2 regions of the Vibrio ponticus genome follow, and region 1 is predicted to be linked to the other one. Evidence: predicted binding sites of a transcription regulator. Region 1 holds the regulator's gene; the other holds the start of a gene.
The links. Region 1 encodes CRP, which controls carbon source genes, mostly activating them, when cyclic AMP is high. Its sites were predicted from a motif close to TGTGANNNNNNTCACA; they were not measured.

Region 2: the regulator CRP is predicted to act here: its motif matches at 4,429-4,444, upstream of GZN30_RS01310 (NupC/NupG family nucleoside CNT transporter).

What each region holds. Positions count from the first base shown of each region.
Region 1 covers NZ_AP019657.1:3,154,532-3,163,901, reverse strand. The annotation lists gene GZN30_RS14275 (YheU family protein) at 36-248, shown strand; gene GZN30_RS14270 (phosphoribulokinase) at 441-1,310, shown strand; gene crp (cAMP-activated global transcriptional regulator CRP) at 1,709-2,341, shown strand; gene GZN30_RS14260 (DUF1338 domain-containing protein) at 2,792-3,583, opposite strand; gene astD (succinylglutamate-semialdehyde dehydrogenase) at 3,697-5,154, opposite strand; gene astA (arginine N-succinyltransferase) at 5,180-6,199, opposite strand; gene GZN30_RS14245 (aspartate aminotransferase family protein) at 6,337-7,551, opposite strand; gene GZN30_RS14240 (aminodeoxychorismate/anthranilate synthase component II) at 8,238-8,816, opposite strand; gene trpS (tryptophan--tRNA ligase) at 8,957-9,370, opposite strand, start outside.
Region 2 covers NZ_AP019657.1:286,170-293,129, reverse strand. The annotation lists gene GZN30_RS01325 (phosphopentomutase) at 1-86, opposite strand, end outside; gene deoA (thymidine phosphorylase) at 144-1,472, opposite strand; gene deoC (deoxyribose-phosphate aldolase) at 1,699-2,478, opposite strand; gene GZN30_RS01310 (NupC/NupG family nucleoside CNT transporter) at 3,003-4,286, opposite strand; gene GZN30_RS01305 (TatD family hydrolase) at 4,492-5,265, opposite strand; gene GZN30_RS01300 (BMP family lipoprotein) at 5,591-6,586, shown strand; gene GZN30_RS01295 (ABC transporter ATP-binding protein) at 6,697-6,960, shown strand, end outside.

The sequences.
Region 1 (9,370 bases):
TGGCTCTCTCCCAATCATAAAAGTAAGAGGTATTTATGATTATCCCTTGGCAAGAAATTGCTGCCGATACCCTAGACAATTTAATTCGTGAGTTTGTACTACGTGAAGGAACCGACTACGGTGCGGTTGAGGTTTCACTACAAGCTAAAGTCGATCAAGTAAAAGCTCAGCTCGCTTCTGGCGAGGCAGTGATTGTCTATTCTGAGTTGCACGAAACCGTGGATATTCAGCTTAAACAGAAATTCTAATCTCTATGCGGCATAGACACTTCTGTGCCGCTACACCGTATTTTCTTCACCCATGCCCACAGTAGAATCTTTTAAACAAAAAGTTAAAGCATGTTATATTGCTGTGATATCCAAATAAGTCTGCCCAGCGCAGTACTGACTTGGAACAAACATAATTATTAACAGGAACGTTAGTTTTAGACAGGGTTTGTCATGTCAGCAAAGCATCCAATCATTGCCGTCACTGGTTCTTCTGGTGCGGGTACTACCACGACCTCCGAAGCCTTTCGCAAGATGTTCAATATGATGGACATCAAACCCGCCTGGGTTGAGGGGGATAGCTTCCATCGTTTTACACGTCCTGAAATGGATGTGGAGATCCGCAAAGCCCGTGAACAAGGTCGCCATATCAGCTACTTTGGTCCGCAAGCGAACGACTTCCCTGCTCTGGCTGAGTTTTTCCGTCAATACGGTGAAGATGGCAGCGGTAAAGTCCGTCGCTACTTGCACACTTTTGATGAAGCGGTGCCTTACAACCAAATGCCCGGCACTTTTACGCCATGGCAAGAGCTCCCAGAAGACAGTGATGTTCTGTTCTACGAAGGCTTGCATGGCGGCGTGGTGGATGGTGATGTTAATGTGTCTCAACATGTCGACTTTCTGATTGGCATGGTGCCGATCGTCAACCTTGAGTGGATTCAAAAGTTCGTCCGCGATACTCGTGACCGAGGTCATTCTCGTGAAGCGGTCATGGACTCAATTGTTCGCTCAATGGATGATTACCTAAACTACATTACGCCACAATTTTCTCGCACCCATATTAACTTCCAACGTGTGCCGACCGTGGATACCTCCAACCCGCTGGATGCGAAGGGGATTCCAAGCTTAGATGAAAGCTTTGTGGTAATCCGCTTACGTGGCTTCAAAAACGTTGACTATCCCTACCTATTAGCAATGATAGATGGGTCATTCATGTCGCGTCACAACACGCTCGTTGTCCCTGGTGGCAAAATGAGTTTTGCGATGGAACTGATTGTCAGACCGATTCTTCAGCAGTTAATAGAAACGGGCAAAATTGGCTAAATAGCGTAACCCAAGTCACCTAAAAGTGTGAGTATTACTGAGCGAGTCACGTACAAACGACCTAGAGAATACTTACCCCTGGGCGGCATTGTGCCTGTTACCTTTGTGGTAAATCAGGCACCGTGACGAGACTCTGAAGTCCGCGTTTTTAAGTCATTTAGGTAGCGATAAACGCGATTACTTTTCATACCGTGATCATGTGCACGTTTTCGCTTATAAAATAGCACCCTGTACCCGATTAAAATCAAGAAATCCTTTGGGAAAAAGGATACTATTTGAAACCGAAACACAAGATAGCTTGCAGCACTAGTAAAGTGCTCTTATCCTAGTTATCCCCATTTTGGGCTTAGCAACAACATGGAAAGCGCAAGCGTACCCTGCAGAGGAAGTGAGATATTATGGTTCTAGGTAAACCTCAAACCGATCCAACATTAGAGTGGTTCCTTTCACACTGTCATATTCATAAGTACCCATCAAAAAGCACGCTAATTCATGCGGGCGAGAAAGCAGAAACTTTGTACTACATCGTTAAGGGTTCTGTTGCGGTTCTTATCAAGGACGAAGAAGGTAAGGAAATGATCCTTTCTTACCTAAACCAAGGTGATTTCATCGGTGAGCTTGGTCTATTTGAAGAAGATCAAGAGCGCACAGCTTGGGTTCGTGCCAAGTCTCCTTGTGAAGTAGCTGAAATTTCATTTAAGAAATTCCGTCAACTTATCCAAGTAAACCCAGACATTCTTATGCGTCTGTCTTCGCAAATGGCACGTCGCCTACAAGTGACTAGCCAAAAAGTGGGTGACCTAGCATTCCTAGATGTAACTGGTCGTATCGCGCAAACGCTACTAAACCTAGCGAAACAACCTGATGCGATGACTCACCCAGACGGCATGCAAATCAAGATCACACGTCAAGAAATCGGTCAAATCGTTGGCTGTTCTCGTGAAACGGTTGGTCGTATCTTGAAGATGCTAGAAGAGCAGAACCTAATCTCTGCTCACGGTAAAACTATCGTTGTGTACGGCACTCGCTAATTCACACCTGTGAGCGAATAAGATTACAAAAGCCACCCTCGGGTGGCTTTTTTCTTTAGCGGAATCGAGAATTTGGAACGCTTCGCTCCGAGATCGGACTTCGAGATAAAACAACTTAAACCCCGTTCCATACACGAAGCACTCCAATATCTGTCAGCGGCAGCATTCCGTGTGAGAAGCATTCCCGTAGCCGTAAGCGACAGCGTTCCGTGCGCGAAGCATTCCCGCATCCGTAAGCGGCAGCGTTCCGTGCGCAAAGCATTCCCACATCCGTGAGCGGCAGCGTTCCGTGCGCGAAGCATTCCCACCTCCGTAAGCGGCAGCGTTCCGTGCGCGAAGCATTCCCACCTCCGTAAGCGGCAGCGTTCCGTGCGCGAAGCATTCCCACCTCCGTAAGCGGCAGCGTTCCGTGCGCGAAGCATTCCCACCTCCGTAAGCGGCAGCGTTCCGTTATCCGTTGGTACTCTCAAATATCTTATCGGCTGATGCGGCGACAAAGCCGGGGTAAAGCTCACCGTCTGCCATTGGGTAGCGCTTAGCAAACTCGTAGAAACCTCCGGGGATAAGCACTACCCCATCCTCAAATTCCACTTGAACTTTATCTGCCATGGTAGACGATTGTTCGAGCAACACATCGGGGGAACCTTTTACCTCTCCGCCGGATTGGTTAATCACAAAACCACAAGCTTTGAGATAGTCATTCACCTGTTGCACTTGGTCAAACTGATTGAGCTGATTAACACTCACAGTAAAGTGGTTGGCGCCATAACCGTGCGCGGCTAACCACGCGGCGTACTCACTCTCTTGTGCGAGCAGTTGATAATCTTGATGCGTCAATTGCCAAGGACGACCAGCGTACAAAAACTCACTACCTTGCATATCCTCCGCGGATACTTGAGCAACCAACTGTTTGACTATCGTTTGTAGCTGCGCAGAGCACTCTTCGACTTTAAGTTGACTAATAAACACTTTAGGTTGAGTTGGATCAGGGTGTTGATAGTGCTTGGCGACCAGTTTTTTGGCTTCAAACAGATAATCGCCAGCTTCTTGGTAGCCTAACGCTAAGAAAGGTTTAGCTAACACCTCTAACTCAACTGGCGCTAAGTTGAAGGTACGCAGGGCAATGTGGTCATTGATGAGTGGTTCATCTTCTTGCAGCAGCTTATGCACATTACCCGCTGAGGGGCAAAGGCGTGAGGTATAATCTTCCCATAGCGACTGGAACAATGTATCTGGCGTCATAGCGCCTCCTTGTTTCGGTGTAGGGTGTTGTTATTGTTCTTTGAGTAAGTCAATCAAGTGTAGTGTAAGACTAAGTCACTAGAGTATTAACCTATGTGACTTAGTCTAAGTTTTTACAAGATGATACCCGGGCTTAAGCTATCAGGTAACAAGGTTTGCTCACCTTCCATCGAAGCCATTGGGTAGGCGCAGTAGTCAGCCGCGTAATAAGCACTTGGACGCAAGTTACCCGATGCGCCCGGTCCACCAAATGGCGCATCGCCACTGGCTCCGGTTAACTGACGATTACGGTTAACGATACCGGCGCGAATGTGCTCAACAAAATATTCCCACTCCGCGTCATCGGTGGAGACTAACCCTGCCGACAAACCAAAGCGAGTATCATTGGCGAACTCTACCGCTTGCTCAATGCCTTGATAGCGAATCACTTGCAGTAAAGGACCGAAATACTCTTCATCTGGCAACGATTCGACAGCTGTTACATCAATGATGCCCGGTGAAACAAACGCGCATGAACCTAACTTTGCTTCAATGAGACTTTCACCACCGAGTGACTGCAGGTTTTGCTGAGCATCGAGGATTATGTTCGCTGCCGCTTGAGAGATCTGTGGTCCCATAAAAGGCGCCGGGTCGGCAAAAGGTTGATCAACACGAATATTACGCGTGGCTTCGACCAGTCTCACCAGCAGTTGGTCACCTTTATCACCGCTTGGTATATAAAGTCGGCGCGCACAGGTGCAACGCTGACCAGCACTGATAAATGCGGATTGGATAATGGTATAGACGGTCGCATCAAGATCGCCGTACTGCTCTGAAATCACCATCGGGTTGTTACCGCCCATCTCCAGCGCCAGCATTTTATCTGGCTGACCTGCAAACTGGCGATGCAGTAAGTGTCCAGTATTGGCGCTACCGGTAAACAACAGCCCATCAATCCCTTTTGATTCAGCGAGCGCGATCCCGGTCTCTTTGCCGCCTTGAACTAAGTTAATCACGCCATCAGGCAAACCCGCTTTCTGCCAAAGTTTCATCGCCAGTTCACCCGTCCACGGAGTTTGCTCCGACGGCTTAAACACCACGGTATTACCGGCTAACAGCGCAGGAACGATATGCCCATTGGGTAAATGGGCAGGAAAATTATAAGGACCAAAAACTGCCATAACGCCTAACGGTCTGTGACGCAGCACGATTTGATTACCTGCCGCCTCACGTTGCGACTCACCCGTGCGCTGATGATAAGCTCGAATTGAAATGGCAATTTTACCCGCCATAGCCGCCGCTTCCGTACGCGTTTCCCACAGCGGCTTCCCGGTCTCTTTGGCTATCACCTCAGCAACTTGCTCGCTATTGGCTTTGACCAATTCGGCAAAGCGCAACACGACCGCTTCACGCTGCTCAAAGCTCAGCTTTTTCCAGCTTAAAAATGCCCGTCTTGCGGATGAAACCGCCTCATCCACTTGAGCCGCCGTTGCGCTACGGCTTTGCCATACCACTTCACCACTGTATGGCGTGGTTGACTCTATCGTTTCACCTGCACCTTCTAGCCACTTACCTGCTATCCACTGTGTCATATCATCATTCCTTAACTGTTTGACGTTATTGCGCAAGCATGCGCACGTAATCCCCGTTTTCGACCTGCAAAGCCTCTGCAACATCCGGTGCGATAATGACCGACTCAGTGGCGTGGTCGTGAGCCGCTTTAGCCGCGACGGCTCTAAAGTTTTCAAACGAGGTGTTACTGATCAAATAGTCGTTATCGCTACTGTGCTCACTGATAGCAACTTTGGCGCGGAAAGAGTGACGCACCGATTCGATATTACGCAAATCGCACTCGACGGTTGGACCACCATCAAAAATATCGACGTAATTACGGCAGGTGAAGCCCTCTTTTTCCAATAGGCTCAACGCCGGCTTGGTATTGTCATGCACCTGCCCAATGACCGCTTGCGCTTCTGGGCTAAGCAAATTGATGTAGATAGGTAACTTCGGCATTAGGTCGGCAATAAATCCTTTCTTACCAATCCCGGTTAAGTAATCTGCCATGGTAAAATCGATACTGAAAAAGTTCTCTTGTAGCCATTGCCAAAATGGAGAGTTGCCCTCTTCGTCAGAGACTCCACGCATCTCTGCAAAAACGGTTTTTGAGAAACGATGAGGATGTTCCGCCATCATCAAAAAACGACACTTCGACATCAAGCGTCCATTGAGACCACCACGGAACTTCTCACGCAAAAACAAGGTACAAATTTCACTGCATCCAGTGTAGTTATTACCAAAGGTCAGCAGCTTCACCACATTATTCACCCCCAACTTGGGCGATGAATGAACAATGGTACTGATGTGGTAAGAATAAAACGGCACATCCCAACCAATCGATGCTTCAATACCAGTACAGCCCGCCACTTCATCACTGTCACTATCAAACCCGACCATGAGATAACCTTCATCACCAGGTTCGGTCACTTGGGGTTTAGCGAAGCTATATTCTGAGTGGGTGATACGGTTAGTCAGTAGTTCTTGATTAACCGGTAGAGATGTAAATCCGTGACCTGATTCGACGGCACAGGTGTGCAACGCATCATAGTCTGACATAGAGATAGGACGAACAACCAGCATCGATACTCCCTCCAGATACTGATATCAACACCACAATCTCAAGCTGGCTCAAAGCAAGCGAGTTGCCATGACCAGTTAAGAACCGCTGCGGGGTTGATATAGCGAAAACAGAGCTCTGTTTTCGCTGAATGTTGTAATTAGTTAGTCAGGCTTGCCAGAGCCTTATCCAGTTTTTCTAAACCTTGTTCGATATCTTGCTTACTGATCACTAAAGATGGTGTAAAGCGCACCACATTGGCTCCCGCCACAAGAACCATCAGCCCTTGTTCTCCTGCCGCAACCAACACATCGCGAGCGCGACCTTGCCATTTTTCATTGAGTGCCGCACCAAGCAATAGACCTTTACCACGGATTTCGCTGAAAATCTGATACTTAGCATTGATTTTCTCTAGCCCTGTGCGGAATAGCACTTCACGCTCTTTGACACCTGCCAAAGTTTGGGGCTCACTCACCACATCAATCACCGCTTCTGCAACCGCACAAGCAAGCGGGTTACCGCCATAAGTCGAGCCATGTGTGCCCACTTTTAAATGCTCAGCCAGTTCATTGGTCGTCAGCATTGCGCCAATTGGGAAACCCCCACCGAGAGATTTTGCGGTACTTAAAATATCTGGCGTAATACCCAAACCTTGGTAAGCATAAAACTCTCCAGTACGTCCGTTTCCGGTTTGAACTTCATCAAAGATCAGCAGCGCGTTGTGCTTATCACATAGTTCACGCACGGTTTGAATAAACTCATCGGTGGGTGCAATAATGCCGCCTTCCCCCTGCAATGGCTCCATCATGATCGCGCAAGTGCGATCAGAGATGTGCGCGCGCAAAGCATCAACATCATTATATTCAAGGTGAGTAACGTCACCGGGCTTTGGACCAAAACCGTCTGAATAAGCTTCTTGACCACCGACCGTCACAGTAAAAAATGTCCGCCCGTGGAAGCCTTGTTTAAAGGCGATAATTTCTGATTTTTCCGCGCCATAAACATCCGCCGCATAACGACGAGCCAGTTTGAGCGCCGCTTCATTGGCTTCTGCGCCAGAATTAGCAAAAAAGACCTTATCGGCAAAACAGAGATCGGTCAGTTTTTTCGCCAAACGCAGCGCGGGCTCATTGGTCATGACATTACTTAAATGCCAGATTTTTTGGCTCTGCTCATTAAGTGCCGCAACCATTGCTGGGTGACAATGACCCAAACAGCTCACGGCAATACCACCAGCAAAGTCGATGTATTCTTTACCGTTTTGATCCCATACTCGTGAACCTTCACCTTTTACAGGGATCATTTCCATTGGGCTGTAACAAGGTACCATCACCTCATCAAACAGCGCTCTTTGTACATTCATTTCTACCGTCATCGCACATTCCCTCTCGATACCGCATGCCAATGCAGGTTCTGTATCCTTACACTCGACCTTTCCCAAGTCATCGCAAACTGCTCGGTTTAAAGTCTCTTGACTATAAGTATAGAAACAATTTTTTGTGTTATGCATTCCCTAGCACGGCATTGTATTTACATTTAATTAACCAATTCAATAGTGATTTATGCTGTTTAAATGCAGAAAGATCACTTCATCAAAACAAGCCATGACTATTTATGCATCATTAAACGACTTTTATGAAGCAATTAATAGTTAAGATTGCCATAAGCTAAGGTTTAGAGTGCAGAGAGTTGAGATTGAAGAAGTGAGAATAGAGATGGTAGATGTGAGAATTGAGATAGTAGAACCAAGAGTTGAGATGGGAGATACGAGAAGAGTGGAGAATTGTGAGATTAGAAATTAGATGGAAGGGTTCTGAAATTAGAGTCGAGATAACAGATTTATCACCCGATAGAGAACGAATAGTTTTGCAAAACCCTCTACCCTAACAATCCTGTAAAGCAAATGTTAAAACAGTGAGCTTCATCGACATTTGAAGGTGAGTATCGCGAGTTTGGCATGGTCAAAAGCAATAAAACGAATCTCACCGATCACTGAGACAGATGCGCCGTGTTAGGCGAACAACACCACCAACACAGCAATAACCTCAATAAAGGCTGGGATTAACGCGCAAGGAAGTTAGCCAGCAGTTGATGACCTTGTTCCGTTTTAATCGACTCAGGGTGGAACTGCACCGCATCAATTGGCAAGGTTTTATGCTGATAGCCCATGATCTCATCCATTGAGCCATCTTCAAGTTCCGTCCAAGCTGTCAGTTCAAAGCAATCTGGTAAAGTATCGCTTTTTACTACCAATGAATGGTAACGCGTTACAGTCAAAGGATTGTTCAAGCCTTTAAATACGCTCTCACCAGTGTGACGAATTGGCGATGTTTTGCCATGCATCACTTGGCGTGCTCGCACGACTTCGCCACCAAACACCTGTGCGATCGCTTGATGACCAAGACAAACACCTAAAATTGGCAACTTACCCGCAAAGTGCTCAATCGCTTGTAACGAAATGCCCGCTTCATTGGGCGTACAAGGTCCTGGAGAAATCACCAAGTGGGTTGGCTCAAGCGCTTCAATGCCCAAAATATCAATCTGATCATTGCGTACCACTTGCACCTCAACCCCCAACTCACAAAAGTATTGGTATAGGTTGTAGGTAAACGAATCGTAATTATCAATAATCAGTAACATGACGGATAAACAGCTCAATAATCAATCTTGGTTAGGGCGTGTATTGTGCAATAGTGAACCATAAAGGTCAGCAAAAATTTTCTCGAGTACAAATAAAAAAGGTCAGCATTTCGCTGACCTTCGATTCGTTATGTTATCGCTTATGGGCGAGTAACAAAACCCACTGCTTTATACACTTCTTGCAGTGTAATGGCTGCGCGAGCAGATGCTTTCTCTGCACCTTGCTTCATCACTTGATCCATGTACGCGCGGTCAGCACGAATGCGGTGGTATTCCGCTTGAATCGGCTCAAGCATCGCAACCAGTGCTTCACCAACGTCTTTCTTAAATGGACCGTACATCTCTACGCCTTGGTATTTCGCTTCAATTTCCGCAAAGCTCAAACCTGTTGCAGCTGAGTACAGACCCATTAGGTTAGAGATACCTGCTTTGTTTTCCCAGTCGTTAGCGATACGTGGTGGCGTCTCGGTATCTGTCTGTGCTTTGTTGATCTTCTTGATGATCGACTTAGGATCTTCTAGCAGAGTGATAACGTTCTTACGGTTATCGTCTGA
Region 2 (6,960 bases), 2.9 Mb from region 1:
TCTGAACCTACATCACCGAACTTATCAGCATCCGCTGTCGCGCCGATACCAAATGAATCTAGGACTAAAATAAATGCTCTTTTCATTGCTCGTTCCTCAGGCCCACTTAGAAATCGTTGTTGTGAAAGCAGGCCTTATTATTATTAAACGTCTTCTGCGCGGATCTGGCAGTAAACGTTTGGAGTTGGGGTGTACTCACCACCAATAGTAATTGCTTTGCGCAGCGCGTTCGCTGCATCTTGCCACTGCTCCTCACTACGTGCGTGAATCACAGCCAGTGGTTTGCTTTCATCAGCAACTTCACCCAAACGAATGAAGCCATCAAAGCCTACCGCATAATCAATGCTGTCAGTCGCAACGCGGCGACCACCACCCATAGAGACTACTGCCATACCAATTGCACGTGTATCCATCGCAGAAACCACACCATGCTGTTCTGCGAACACAGGTTTGATAATCTCTGCTTTTTCTAGGTAGTTGTCGTAGTTTTCAACAAAATCAGCTGGACCGCCAAGACCTGCAACCATCTTACCGAAACATTCAGCCGCTTTGCCGTTGTCTAAAACTTCCATCAACTTAGCGTTCGCAGCTTCTGTGTTTTCTGCCAACTTACCAAGTACTAGCATTTCCGCACACGATGCCAAAGTCACTTCAAGTAGACGCGGGTTACGGTATTCGCCCGTTAGGAAACGGACCGCTTCACGCACTTCCACAGCGTTACCCGCTGATGAAGCCAACACTTGGTTCATATCGGTTAGAATTGCCGTGGTCTTAGTGCCTGCGCCATTTGCCACAGCCACGATAGACTTCGCAAGTTCTTCAGATGCTTCATAAGTTGGCATAAATGCGCCAGAACCTACTTTTACATCCATCACAAGTGATTCAAGACCTGCTGCCAGTTTCTTCGATAGAATTGACGCAGTAATAAGAGAAATGTTGTCTACGGTAGCGGTGATATCACGAGTTGCGTATACACGCTTATCAGCAGGCGCTAGATCGCCAGTTTGACCAATAATAGCAACGCCAGCGTCTTTGGTTACTTGACCAAACACATCATTGGTTGGCGTGATGTTATAGCCAGGAATCGACTCAAGCTTATCTAGCGTACCACCCGTGTGTCCGAGACCACGACCAGAAATCATTGGTACAAAGCCACCACATGCTGCCACCATTGGGCCAAGCATCAGTGAAGTTACATCGCCCACACCACCAGTTGAGTGTTTATCAACAATTGGACCACCAAAGTTCATGTGGCTCCAATCGATAACCATGCCAGAATCACGCATCGCACACGTCAGTGCAATTCGCTCATCCATTGTCATCTCATTGAAGAAAATCGTCATCGCAAACGCTGCGATTTGACCTTCAGAAACGGTGTTGTTGGCAACGCCTTGAATAAAGAAGTTAATTTCGTCAGCGGTTAGCACTTCGCCATCACGCTTTTTACGAATGATCTCTTGTGGTAAATACATTAGGTCCTCCCGTACTCGTATGAGTAAGGTTGTAAGGTAAAGAGGTAGAGATTGAAGTGGTGGCGAGCACCACTTCATCAAACAGACTAAATTTTTACGCTATCTTCTAAATAGTTGGAGCTGCAACTAGGCTGCCAGTAAATTATCTCTATGAGCATAGACAACTATGTGATTAGAGATAATTTATGCAGCAAACGACGTTGCAGTTTCAAATATGACGAAGATATTAGTAAGCGGCTGGATCCGCTTTCTCGTCTGTCACTTCTAATGTATTAAGAAGGTTAGTCAGTAGGCTCGATGCACCGAAACGGTAGTGACGAGCATCAACCCAGTTGTCACCTAGAATTTCGTCAGCCATTGCTAGGTAAGCTTGCGCATCTTCTGCAGTACGTACACCACCCGCTGGTTTGAAACCAACAGTCTCAGCTACGTTCATGTCACGAATCACTTCTAGCATCATGCGCGCGTATTCTGGTGTTGCGTTCACTGGCACTTTACCAGTTGAAGTTTTAATAAAGTCAGCACCTGCTTCGATACAGATTTGTGATGCTTTCTTGATTAGCGCTTCTTCTTTCAGTTCACCTGTTTCGATGATTACTTTAAGTAGAACGCTGTCACCACATGCTGCTTTACATTGTTTAACTAGCTCAAAGCCCACTTCTTCGTTACCTGCGATTAGGGCGCGGTAAGGGAATACTACGTCTACTTCATCAGCACCGTATGCTACAGCTGCTTTCGTTTCCGCTACTGCGATTTCGATATCGTCGTTACCGTGAGGGAAGTTAGTTACAGTTGCGATACGTACTTCTGGCGTACCTTGCTCACGAAGTGTCTTCTTAGCAATAGGAATAAAGCGAGGGTAGATACAGATCGCAGCTGTGTTACCTACGGCTGTTTTTGCATCGTGACAAAGTGAAATAACTTTCGCATCTGTGTCGTCGTCATTTAGCGTCGTTAGGTCCATAAGTTGAAGTGCACGTAACGCTGCTGCTTTTAAATCGCTCATTTCTATCTCCGATCAATATTCAAAAATGTGACTGATTCTCTGCACTCTGAGTATAGGCTGAGAAAACAGTTATTGATGAACGGACTTGGTTCCTTGAAGACTCGGTGGCAAACAGCGAATTTGCCCCAATTGCTATCCTTGTCACCGCACAGTACCAGTTTGGCCCTATGGCACAACAATCAATGATTGCGGTGTCTTTAATAGCATATAACCTCGCACCTGGCTCGCGCTATATGCATTGTCAGGTAAATCATTTACCTGATAGTGAGAATTCATTGCTAATTTGAACGCAATTTAATCCAAATTCAATCAATGACGCTTACCTTATAAAGAAACCGCACAAAACTGTAGTGGCAAATAGCGCGCAAACGGTTTGTATCTCAAAAAACTTTACCGGGTATTCGCCTTTATTCACAAGCCTTGTGAAAAAGAAAATTACCCTAGGTAAAAACAAAAAATGCCCCGCAGCATATGAGTGCTACAGGGCATAATTTCAAGTGGCGTCTATATTAAACGAGCTCGAATTATAGAGCTGCTAGGCTTAGACAGAAGCCTGCAATTGTTGCTGCCATTAAGTTAGATAATGTACCAGCAAGAACTGCTTTCATACCCATACGTGCGATATCGCCACGACGAGCTGGAGCCAAGCTACCTAGACCGCCTAGTAGAATCGCGATAGACGATAGGTTTGCAAAGCCACATAGAGCGAACGAGATGATTGCCACTGTCTTGTCAGACATGATCTCACCTGTTGCTGCAACTACTTGTGCACTCTCACCGATGTAAGGTGTGAAGTTCAAGTAAGCTACGAATTCGTTGATTACCAGTTTTTGACCGATAAATGAACCTGCAACGATTGCTTCATCCCATGGCACACCAATTAGGAATGCTAGTGGAGAGAATAGGTAACCTAGGATTAGTTGTAGTGTTAGATCCGGCATACCGAACCAACCACCGATGCCACCTAGCATACCGTTAACTAGAGCGATTAGACCTACGAATGCGATTAGCATTGCACCTACGTTAAGTGCTAGTTGTAGACCTGATGCCGCGCCGCCTGCTGCTGCGTCGATAACGTTAGTTGGTTTGTCATCGCCACCGTCCATTGCCGCTGCGATATCTTCTTCAGGCTTTTCAGTCTCTGGGTGAAGGATCTTAGCGAATAGTAGACCACCAGGTGCTGCCATGAATGATGCCGCTACTAGGTACTCTAGAGGAACCCCCATTGAAGCGTAGCCAGCAAGTACACCACCAGCAACAGAAGCTAGACCACCACACATTACCGCAAACAGCTCAGATTGAGTCATTTTAGGAACAAATGGGCGAACCACTAGAGGTGCTTCAGTTTGACCTACGAAAATGTTAGCTGCTGCAGACATTGATTCCGCGCGAGATGTACCTAGCGCTTTCTGTAGACCACCACCAAGGATTTTGATAACCCATTGCATCACGCCTAGGTAGTACAGTACTGAAATCAGTGCTGAGAAGAAAATCAGTGTTGGAAGTACACGGAATGCGAAGATGAAGCCGCCGCCGCCAAATACTTCGAACATCTTGTCAGAAACAAGACCACCGAATAGGAAAGAAATACCATCGTTACCGTAGTTGATAACGTTTGATACACCTTGAGAGAAACCGTTTAGTAGATCACGACCCCAAGGCACGTATAGAACGAATGCACCAAGTACAAATTGGATAGCGAATGCGCCACCTACAGTTCTTAAGTTGATAGCTTTTCGGTTTGATGAGAATGCAAATGCAATAGCAAGAAGCACTACCATACCGACTAGGCTCATAAACAGGCTCATAGTTTATGACTTCCTTATGTTATTTATTGGCGTGTTACAAAGTGGAGCTACAAAAGCGCGGTGGATTATACTTATCGAACTCAGTAAAAGTAGTACCCACCTCGCATTTTTTACCACACAACACGAACTATACATTAACAATTGAGATATTAATCACAAAACGCAACCGTTTAAATGAGCCAGACAACACTAAACACACAATAAATCAGCAAAATTTAAACATTTTTTCGGTCGTTTTTGCCACTATTTTGCTAATCGTTTGCTCAGACTCATTTCGCAGCAATATAAAAGAAGATAGAACATCTTTGACGAATTTGGGTTGATTTGCTTCTCCTTGATAACCACTCAATGGCATATCGGGCGAGTCGGTCTCAAAAACAATACATTCCAAAGGAAAGCGAGCGACCGCATTACGAGTTTTATTCGCTCTTTGATAAGTAATTGAACCACCGACCCCGAGACACAAACCAAGCTTTATATACTCCATCCCCTGTTCATAGCTGCCAGTAAATCCGTGCACAACTCCCCCGCAAGGCAATGGATATTGCTTGAGTACTTTAATTAGCTCTTGGTGCGCTTTTCTTACGTGCAGCAATACTGGCAATTCAAACTGCTGTGCTAGCTTAAGCTGCTCGACCAACACCTCAGTTTGGAGTTGCTGATTATCTCGACCATGGTAAAAATCAAGCCCACACTCTCCAATCGCAATACAGCTTGCATTTGACTCAAGGCGCATACGCATACGATTAATTTGCTCAAGACTCTTTGGAGCAACAAACATTGGGTGGATACCGATAGCCCAATTCACCATAGTGTATTGCTCGGCATAATCGGCAATGCGGTCCCAATTGCTTTCATCGACAGCTGGCACCAATATCTGCTCAACACCAGCCTGTTTTGCTGCACTTAAAGCCGCATCGAGATCAATCCCTTTTTCAACCATTAAGTCCAAATGACAGTGAGTATCAAACAAGCTCATAGTTAACTTTTTCCTCGACACAAAAAAATTGCATTTTTCCAACAAATGCGTACATCACAAATATGATCTTTATCTGACTGACGGTAACGTTTTCTATTGATATGCATCACATTTTTATATTCTTGACTGGTTTCAAATAAACCAAGCAAACGATAAAATGACTAGTTAATGGTCAAGAGTGTCACCACTCAAATTGGTTAATTTTGACAACAATTTGACCTAATTTACTCTATGTAGCGAAACATTGATTTCATAATTGTTATTATATTGTGAAAACAGAGAGCAGCTACTTTCATATCGCATTTGCACTACTAAGGATCTGATAGTGAAAAATCCAATTCTGAAACTCTCTACTCTAGCGCTTGCTATGTCATCGTTCAGTGTTTTCGCAGCCAAGCCAGCGGTTGTTTATGATACAGCTGGTAAATTCGATAAATCTTTCAACGAAGCAGTTTACCAAAACGGCGTGAAAGTATTTAACGCAGATAAGGGCATCACAGTACGTGAATTTGAACCACAAAACGAAGCACAGCGTGAGCAAGGACTGCGTCGTCTAGCAAGCCGTGGCTTTACTCCTATCGTTGCAGTGGGTTTCAACATGTCTTCAGCTGTTGAAAAAGTAGCAACAGAATACCCAGACATCCAGTTCACTATCATCGACTCTGTGGTTGATAAGCCAAACGTACAATCAATCGTGTTTAAAGAGCACGAAGGTTCTTTCCTAGTTGGTGCTCTTGCCGCTAAAGCCTCTGCAACAGGTAAAGTTGGTTTCGTGGGTGGTATGGATATTCCACTGATTCGTAAGTTTGAGTGTGGCTACCGTCAAGGTGCAAAATACGCAAACCCTGGCGTTGAAACTTTCTTGAACATGACAGGTTCTACACCAGCAGCGTTTGCTGACCCTGCAAAAGGTTCAGAGCTTGCAAAATCTCAATTCTCTAAAGGCGTTGACGTAATCTACGCAGCGGCGGGCGGCACTGGTATGGGCGTTTACCAAGCAGCGAAAGATGCGGGTAAATTCGCTATCGGTGTTGACTCAAACCAAAACCACCTACAACCAGGCACAATGCTGACGTCAATGGTTAAGAAAGTAGGCGTTGCTGCTTACAACTCATGGGATCAAGCTGAGAAAGGCACTTGGACTCCGGGCGTTAAAGTACTAGGTCTTAAAGAAGGTGCTGTTGAATGGGCATACGATGACAACAATAAGAACCTTGTTTCTGCTGAAGATCGCGCTTACTTGGAACAAATCCAAGCGGACATCATCAGCGGCAAAGTTGCAGTCCATGACTACATGACTAACAACTCATGTGACATCTAATACTATCTGTAACGCATAAAACCAGCACTGCCACAGTGCTGGTCTAGCAATACGATAAACGCCGCTGCTGACGTGTAGCGGCGTGTTGTTATCTAAAAAGGCTTTATCCTGTGACACAAAAAATTGCGATAGAACTAAATCGTATCGATAAACGATTTGGCTCAGTACATGCAAACCGTGAAATCGATTTAAAAGTCCCAGCAGGCACCATCCACGGCATTATCGGGGAAAATGGTGCGGGTAAATCGACTCTGATGAGTATTATTTACGGCTTCTATCACGCTGACTCTGGCACTATGTCCGTGAACGGCGCTCCATATAAACCAAATAACTCTCAAGACGCTATTCGTGCAGGGATAGGTATGGTGCACCAA